DNA from 2 places in the Streptomyces sp. NPDC001070 genome. Region 2 is predicted to be linked to the other one. Evidence: predicted binding sites of a transcription regulator. Region 2 holds the regulator's gene; the other holds the start of a gene.
What was found. Region 2 encodes HspR, which represses chaperone genes until heat shock. Its sites were predicted from a motif close to TTGAGNNNNNNNNNCTCAA; they were not measured.
Positions count from the first base shown of each region.

Region 1: a site for HspR is predicted at 2,166-2,184, ahead of lon (endopeptidase La). Genes of this name have one in related genera too.

Region 1 covers NZ_JBSFLB010000004.1:337,621-342,027, reverse strand. Annotated here, with positions in the region: gene ACWDAS_RS07515 (ABC transporter ATP-binding protein) at 1-540, opposite strand, end outside; gene ACWDAS_RS07510 (zf-HC2 domain-containing protein) at 537-1,433, opposite strand; gene ACWDAS_RS07505 (RNA polymerase sigma factor) at 1,427-1,996, opposite strand; gene lon (endopeptidase La) at 2,207-4,407, shown strand, end outside.
Region 2 covers NZ_JBSFLB010000015.1:180,335-184,741, forward strand. Annotated here, with positions in the region: gene dnaK (molecular chaperone DnaK) at 1-169, shown strand, start outside; gene grpE (nucleotide exchange factor GrpE) at 166-837, shown strand; gene dnaJ (molecular chaperone DnaJ) at 871-2,046, shown strand; gene ACWDAS_RS20185 (heat shock protein transcriptional repressor HspR) at 2,069-2,515, shown strand; gene ACWDAS_RS20190 (hypothetical protein) at 2,544-3,086, opposite strand; gene ACWDAS_RS20195 (ImmA/IrrE family metallo-endopeptidase) at 3,083-4,240, opposite strand; gene ACWDAS_RS20200 (PA14 domain-containing protein) at 4,310-4,407, opposite strand, start outside.

The DNA of each region.
Region 1 (4,407 bases), on a different contig from region 2:
CAGGGCGCGGAACTCCACCCGCTGCTCCGGGTCGAGGCCGGCGGTCGGTTCGTCGAGCAGCAGCAGGGCCGGGTCGTTGACGATGGCCTGGGCGATGCCGACCCGGCGCACCATACCGCCGGACAGGGTCCTGATCCGCGCGTCGGCGCGCCCGGTGAGACCGACCCGCTCCATCGCGCGGTCGACGGCCTCCGGCACGGCGGCCACGGGCATCTCCTTGAGCCAGGCCACGTACGCCACGAACTCGCGCACCGTGAAGCCGGGGTAGTAGCCGAAATCCTGCGGCAGGTAGCCGAGGCGCCGCCGGACCGCGGTGCGCCCCTCATGTGTCGCGGGATCGTGGCCCAGCAGTTCCAGCCGTCCCGAGCGGTACTTCGCCACGGTGGCCAGCACCCGGATCAGCGAGGTCTTCCCGGCGCCGTTGGGGCCGAGCAGCCCGTGGACGCCGCGGCCGATGCCCAGGTCGAGGGCGTCCAGGGCGGTGGTCCTGCGGTGTCTCACGGTCAGACCGTCCACGCGGACGGTGGTCGGGGTGGTCACGGGCGCTCCAGGTGGTCGAAGGCGGTGCGGCGCAGGGCCAGGAGGAGGGCGCAGGCGGCGCCGGCCGCGGCCCACGCGGGCTGCGCGGCGGGGGAGAGCAGCGGGGGCGGGGCCGCGGGCGGCAGCCCGCACGCGACGACGGCGCACAGCCAGCCGGCCGTGACGGCCGCGGCGGCCCGGTGGCAACCGGTCCAGCTGCCCAGCGTCAGCGTGGCCCCGGTCAGCACGAGACCCGGCAGCAGCCACGCCACCGCCGCCCCCGCTCCCGCGAGGACGCCGCCGGCGGCGCTCAGCAGCGGCACGCACACCGCCAGCACGACCCCGGTCCGGGTCAGCAGCAACCGCAACCCTCCCGAGGGCGTGGAGGCGGCCAGCTCGTGGGCCGGGTCGCCGTACCTCCCGTACGCCAGGGCCACGCCCACCGGCGGCAGCACCGGCGCGAGCACCAGCAGCCAGGGCCGTCCTTCCGGCGGCCCGCCGAAGCGCGCCAGCGCCACGGCCGCCGCCAGGGTGAGCAGCACCGACGCCACCCACGCGGGCCGCAGCGCGCACGCGGACCGTACGGCGGCCCGCCACGGCCGGGGCACGGCGGCTCCGGGCAGACTGTCGGCGGCGGTACGCGGGCGGGCCGTGGTGCCCGCGGCCGCGGCGAGCACCGACTCCCGTACCTCCGCGAGCAGGGCACCCCCCTCGCCCGCCCGGGCCAGCGCGGAGATCCGGGCGGCGCACGCCGCGCAGGACTCCAGGTGCTTGTCCACGGACCAGGCGGCGGTGTCCGGGAGGGTGCCGTCGGCGTAGGCGGCGGCCGTCCGGTCCGGCACGTGCCAGGCGGATCGGTCCTCGTGCGGGGTGCGGGGGGAGCGCCGTGCGCGCCCCCGGGGAGAACTCAGCATGCGGCTCCTCCCGCCGGGTCGAGGGCGGCGAGCGCGGCGCGCAGTTCGCGGCGCGCCCGCTGGGCCCGGGTCTTGACGGTGCCCTCGGGTATCCCGAGCAGGCGTGCGGTCTCCCGCGTGGTGAGGCCGTCGATCACGGTCGCCCGGAGCACGGCCCGCAGCTCGGGCGAGATCCGGTCGAGCGCGGCGCCCACGTCGCCGTACTCCAGCCCGGCCAGCACATGCTCCTCGGCCGACGGGGCGGTACCGGGCTCCTTCGCGGCCAGGAGGTCGCGGGTATCGGCGCGCGCGGCGGCGCGGCGCGCGTCCACCAGCCGCCGGGCGGCGATCACCCACAGCCAGCCACCGGCGGCCGCGCCGCCGCCGTAGGCGTCCGCCGAGCGCCAGGCCGCCACGAAGGTGTCCTGCAGCACCTCCCGTACGGTCTCCGGATCGGCGCAGCGCCGGGTGAGCCGGGCGTGCAGCCACCCGGAATGGCGGTCGTACAGGTCCGCGAGGGCCTGGGTGTCCCCCCGGGCGATCGCGCGGATGAGCGCGTCGTCGCCGGGCGGCTCGTGGCTCATGGGCCGGAAGAGTCTCACACCCGTCTATCGCCGCCCGCCCCGCGGGCGGTTCTCCGCGGCCGTACGGAAGAGGTGCCGGCTGCCTCGTCGGGCGCCCCTCGTGCGGTCCGTCCGCGGCCGATCGCTCAGAGCGAACAGAGGCCGGGGAACACCAGGGGCATCAGATGCATTGAGTCTGCATAGCTCAACTTGATTGCTTAGGGAGAGATAATGGCTCAATCGTCTTCGTCGGCGTTCGCGCCGCTCACCCTCCCCGTGCTGCCCCTCGACGACGCGGTGGTCCTGCCCGGCATGGTCGTGCCGGTGGACCTGACCGACGCCGAGGCGCGTGCCGCGGTCGAGGCGGCCCAGGCCGCGCAGCGGTCCGGTCAGCCCGGACTCGGCAACAAGCCGCGGGTCCTGCTCGTTCCCCGGGTGGACGGCGACTACGCGGGCGTGGGCACGCTGGGCACCGTCGAGCAGGTGGGACGTCTGTCGGACGGCGATCCCGGTGCCGTGATCCGCGGTGTGAGCCGCGTGCGCATCGGCGCCGGCACGACCGGACCCGGCCGCGCCCTGTGGGTGGAGGGCACCGAACTCTCCGAGCCCACGCCCGCCGAGGCGCCCGGCACCGTCGCGGAGCTCATGAAGGAGTACAAGGCGCTGGCCACCAGCTGGCTGCGCAAGCGCGGCGCTTGGCAGATCGTCGACCGTGTCCAGCAGATCGACGACGTCTCGCAGCTGGCCGACAACGCCGGCTACTCCGGCTTCCTCACCAACAAGCAGCGCATCGAGCTGCTGGAGACCGTCGACCCCGTCGCCCGGCTGAAGCTGGCCACGCAGTGGCTGCGCGACCACCTGGCCGAGCAGGACGTCGCGGAGACCATCCGCAAGGACGTCCAGGAGGGCATGGAGAAGCAGCAGCGCGAGTTCCTGCTGCGGCAGCAGCTGCAGGCCGTCCGCAAGGAGCTGGCCGAGCTGAACGGCGACCCGGAGGACGAGGCGGACGACTACCGTTCCCGCGTCGAGGCCGCCGACCTGCCCGAGAAGGTGCGCGAGGCCGCCCTGAAGGAGGTCGAGAAGCTGGAGCGGTCCAGCGACGCGTCCCCCGAGGGCAGCTGGATCCGCACCTGGCTCGACACCGTCCTGGAGCTGCCGTGGAACACCACGACCCAGGACGCGTACGACATCCCCGGCGCGCGGGCGGTGCTGGACGCCGACCACGCGGGCCTGGAGGACGTGAAGGAACGCATCACCGAGTACCTGGCCGTCCGCAAGCGCCGCACCGACCGCGGTCTCGGCGTCGTCGGCGGGCGCCGCGGAGGCGCGGTGCTGGCCCTGGTGGGCCCGCCCGGCGTCGGCAAGACCTCGCTCGGCGAGTCCGTGGCCCGCGCGATGGGGCGGAAGTTCGTGCGCGTCGCGCTCGGCGGCGTCCGCGACGAGGCGGAGATCCGCGGCCACCGGCGTACCTACGTCGGCGCGCTGCCCGGCCGGCTCGTCCGCGCCATCAAGGAGGCCGGGTCGATGAACCCGGTGGTCCTGCTGGACGAGATCGACAAGGTGGGCTCCGACTACCGGGGCGACCCGGCCGCGGCCCTGCTGGAGGTCCTGGACCCGGCGCAGAACCACACCTTCCGGGACCACTACCTGGAGGTCGAGCTGGACCTGAGCGACGTGGTCTTCCTCGCCACCGCCAACGTCATGGAGGCCATCCCGGAGCCGCTGCTGGACCGCATGGAACTGGTGCGGCTGGACGGCTACACCGAGGACGAGAAGGTCGTCATCGCCCGTGACCACCTGCTGCCGCGCCAGCGCGAGCTGGCCGGGCTCGGCGAGGACGAGGTCACCGTCGACGACGCGGCCCTGCGCAAGCTGGCCGGGGAGTACACCCGCGAGGCGGGCGTGCGCACCCTGGAGCGGTCGATCGCCCGCATCCTGCGGAAGGTCGCCGCGAAGCACGAGCTCGGCGAGCGCGAGCTGCCGTGCACCGTGACCCCGGAGGACCTGCGGGATCTCATCGGGCGGCCGCACCACGTGCCGGAGTCCGCGCAGGACCCGCAGGAGCGGCGCACGGCGGTGCCGGGCGTGTCCACCGGCCTGGCGGTGACCGGCGCGGGCGGTGACGTCCTCTACATCGAGGCGTCGCTGGCCGACCCGGAGACCGGCGGCAGCGGGCTGCAGCTCACCGGTCAGCTGGGCGAGGTGATGAAGGAGTCCGCGCAGATCGCGCTCTCCTTCCTGCGCTCGCACGGCGCCGAACTGGAACTGCCGGTCGGCGACCTGAAGGAGCGCGGCGTCCACCTGCACGTCCCGGCGGGCGCGGTCCCGAAGGACGGCCCGAGCGCGGGCATCACCATGACCACGGCCCTGGCCTCGCTCCTGTCGGGGCGCCGGGTCCGCACGGACGTGGCGATGACCGGCGAGGTGTCGCT
Region 2 (4,407 bases):
GGTCGCCGCCACCTCCCAGAAGCTGGGCCAGGCGCTGTACGCCAACGCCCAGGCCGAGGGTGGCGCGGCCGGTGCCGCCGGTGCCGCGGGCGGGGACCGGGCCCAGGCCGACGACGACGTCGTGGACGCCGAGATCGTCGACGAGGACAAGAAGGACGGTGCCGCGTGACGGAGGAGACCCCGGGCTTCGAGGAGGAGCCTGTCGTCCCCTCTGCCGAGGCCGGCTCCGCAGCGCCGGGGGACTCCCCCGGCGAGGCGGGGCCCGGCGCCGGGTCCGCCGACCAGGCGGGCCCGGCGGCCCCGGCCGGGGACGCGAACGCCAATGTCGCTCTGCAGGCGCAGCTGGACCAGGTGCGCACGGCGCTCGGTGAGCGCACGGCGGACCTCCAGCGGCTCCAGGCGGAGTACCAGAACTACCGCCGCCGGGTGGAGCGGGACCGGATCGCGGTCCGCGAGATCGCGATCGCGAACCTGCTCACCGAACTGCTCCCGGTGCTCGACGACATCGGCCGTGCCCGGGACCACAAGGAGCTGGTCGGCGGGTTCAAGTCGGTCGGCGAGTCCCTGGAGACGGTCGCCGCCAAGATGGGGCTGCAGCAGTTCGGCAAGGAGGGCGAGCCCTTCGACCCGCTGGTGCACGAGGCCCTGATGCACAGTTACTCGCCGGACGTCACGCAGACCACCTGCGTGCAGATCCTGCAGCCCGGGTATCGCATCGGTGAGCGCACCATCCGCCCCGCGCGGGTGGCCGTCGCCGAGCCCCAGCCGGGCTCGCAGGGCCCGCAGAAGAACGACGACACGGCGGACGAGGAGAACGGTGGCCCCGAACAGGGCTGACGTGGGCGACGAACGGAAGGAGGGACGCCGGGGATGAGCATCAGCAGGGATTTGTTCGAAAAGGATCTCTACAAGGTCCTCGGCGTCCCGAAGGACGCCACCGAGGCGGAGATCAAGAAGGCGTACCGGAAGCTCGCCCGCGAGTTCCACCCGGACGCCAACAAGGGCGACGCCAAGGCCGAGGAGCGCTTCAAGGAGATCTCCGAGGCGAACGACGTCCTGTCGGACCCCAAGCGCCGCAAGGAGTACGACGAGGGCCGCGCCCTCTTCGGCAACGGCGGCTTCCGCACCGGCCCGGCCGGCGCGGGCGGCTTCGGCTTCGACCTCGGTGACCTCTTCGGCGGTGGTCCCGGCGGCACCGCCCAGGGCGGCGGCTTCGGCGGCGGCCTCGGGGACGTGTTCGGCGGGCTGTTCAACCGAGGCGGCGGCGCGACACGTACGCAGCCGCGGCGCGGCCAGGACATCGAGACCGAGGTGACGCTGAAGTTCACCGAGGCGGTGGACGGCGCCACCGTGCCGCTGAAGATGACCAGCCAGGCCCCCTGCAAGGCCTGTTCGGGCACCGGCGACAAGAACGGCACGCCCCGGGTGTGCCCGACCTGCGTCGGCACCGGCCAGGTCTCGCGCGGCGGCAGCGGCAGCTTCTCGCTCACCGACCCGTGCGCGGACTGCAAGGGCCGCGGCCTGATCGCGCAGGATCCCTGCGAGGTCTGCAGCGGCAGCGGCCGGGCCCGTTCGGCGCGCACCATGCAGGTGCGCATCCCGGCGGGCGTCACCGACGGGCAGCGCATCCGGCTGCGCGGCAAGGGCGCCCCCGGCGAGCGCGGCGGCCCGGGCGGCGACCTGTACGTCACCGTGCACGTCGACTCGCACCCGGTCTTCGGCCGCAAGGGCGACAACCTCACCGTCACCGTGCCGGTCACCTTCGTGGAGGCCGCCCTGGGCGGTGAGATCAAGGTCCCGACGCTCGGCGGCCCCGCCGTGACCCTGAAGCTGCCGGCCGGCACGCCCAACGGGCGCACGCTGCGGGCCCGCGGCAAGGGCGCGGTCCGCAAGGACGGCACACGCGGGGACCTGCTGGTCACCATCGAGGTCGCCGTTCCCGCGGCCACCGAGGGCAAGGCGCTGGACGCCCTGGAGGCGTACCGGGAGGCGACCGCGGACACCGATCCGCGGGCAGAGCTGTTCAAGGCCGCGAAGGGAGTCTGAGCCGGTGAACACGAGCGGCGGCATGCGTGGCGGACGGGGCCGCAACCCGTACGAGCTGACCGACGAATCGCCCGTCTACGTCATCTCGGTGGCGGCACAGCTCTCCGGCCTGCACCCACAGACCCTGCGCCAGTACGACCGCCTCGGCCTGGTCTCGCCCGACCGCACGGCCGGGCGCGGCCGCCGCTACTCGGCTCGTGACATCGAACTCCTGCGCGAGGTCCAGCGCCTCTCCCAGGACGAGGGCATCAACCTGGCCGGCATCAAGCGCATCATCGAGCTGGAGAACCAGGTGGCGGCCCTGCAGTCGCGCGTCGCCGAGCTGTCCGCGGCCCTCGAGGGCGCGGCGGCGGCGATGCAGCAGCGCGAGGCGGCCGTCCACGCCTCCTACCGGCGCGACCTGGTGCCCTATCAGGACGTCCAGCAGACCTCCGCGCTGGTGGTGTGGCGGCCCAAGCGGCCGGAGTGAGCGGGCGGCGCCCACTTACCGGCGGGTTCTAGGCCAGGAGGTCGGCGGGGCCCCGCGACACACGGTGCAGGAAGCGCCCCGAGGCGACCATCGCGTGCAGCAGGAGATGGCCCTCGGCCGCGGGGACGAGCCCTTCGGCGCAGGCGTCCCGCATGAGGTCGAAGGTCTCCTTGGTGGTGATGCCGCGGCGGCGCGCGAAGTCGCGGGCCGAGCGGTCGTCGGTGATCCAGACGGAGCCGCGGAACTCGCGGCGCCGGGTGATCAGCATGCATGTCTCGGCCTCGCCGAGGTGCTTGGTCGGCGCGTGGGACGAGCCGCCGAAGACCGCGCGGCGCAACCGGTCGACCTCCCGGAGCTCGGCGTCGTCGGTGATCTCCACGGGCTCGCCGAGCCACCCGGCCCCGGCCAGTCCGGCCAGCCGCGGCAGGAAGCGCGCGGAGCGGGCGGCCTCCCAGGCCACGGCCTGGGTCCAGCGGCCGCGGCCGTCCAGCACCTTCTCCAGCAGGAGCAGCCGGTCGACGGCGGCGAAGTTGCACAGGACGGTGTTGTCCGGGAACCACCACGTGGTCATGGCTGGAAGACCAGATCCCCTTCTTCCGCGTCCTGTTGCTCGGTGCCGTTGCCGGGGGGAGGCTCGGGGGCCAGGAGGTCGTGCAGCCCTTCCACGTCGGTGTCCAGCAGTGCCGCGAGCGGGCGCAGGGTCGTCTCCCCCGCCAGGTACGCCTTGTACAACTCCGAGGCCACGCGCGGCGGGAAGCGTTCCGCCGAGGCCCGCGAGGCCTGCTTCTGGAAGTCGTCGCCGGCGCCGGCCAGCAGATGACATGCCTCGGTGGTGAGGGCGCGCAGCTGCTTGCGGCGTGCGGCGTCGATCAGGCCCAGCTGGTGCAGCCGGGCGGCGAGCGCGCTGGGCGACACCCGGAAGCGTACGACCAGCCGCTCGAAGACGGAGTCCGAGATCTCGCCCTCCGCCGTCGCGGCGTCCGTCAGCTCCTGTGCGGGCATCAGCAGATGCGAGGCGAAGACATTGGCCCTGACCTCGGCCAGGTCCTTCTGCCGGCCGGGGGCGACATGGGACTCCACGACCACGCTGCGGGCGTCCTTGGCGAGGATGTGGCAGAGCTCGTGCGCCAGGGTGAAGCGCTGCCGGGTCCACACGCCGGTGGGCGCGAGCAGGACGAGGCGGAAGGAGTCGGCCTGCCACGCCAGGCCGTCCACACCCTGGGGAAGCCCGGTGATGGCGACGTCCACCCCGAAGCGCTCCTCCATCGCCGCGATCAGCTCGTCCGTACCGAGCTCCGCGGCCCGCAGCCGCTCCAACGCCTCGGCCGCCAGCCGTTCGCCCTGCGCCGCGTACCGGTCCAGCGCCGGGTCGGCCTCCGGGACCGCGGGCAACTCCCCTGTGCGGCCCAGCAGCTCCAGCACCTCGTACGCGGCCGCGAACCGGGCCGTCACCTGCTGCGCGCCCACCGGATCGGCGGCGGTGTCGCTGCGCGTCCGGGCCGCGAGCGCGGGGCGCAGCGGCTCGTTGCCGGTGAGCAGCCAGTCCACGGTCGTGCCGCCCGCCTCGGCGATCAGCGCCAGGTCCAGCGAGGTGAAGCGGCGCACGCCGCTCAGCGACTTCGACAGCTTGTCGGGCGTGAGCCCGACCGACCGGGCGAAGGCGGCCTTGGTCATCGCGGCCGCGTCCATCACGGTGCGTACACGTTCGATGACGTTCGGGTCCATGTCTACAGAGTAAGGCGGGCCTTGCGATTATCGCAAGGCCCGCCCGGGTGTGCCGCCGGTGTCCCGTCGTTACGGGGCGAGGATCGCGTAGTTCCCGCCCGGCGCGGACTCCGACCCGTCCGCGTACACGGCCTTCACCCAGTAGAAGTGGGTGGTGCCGCGCGGGG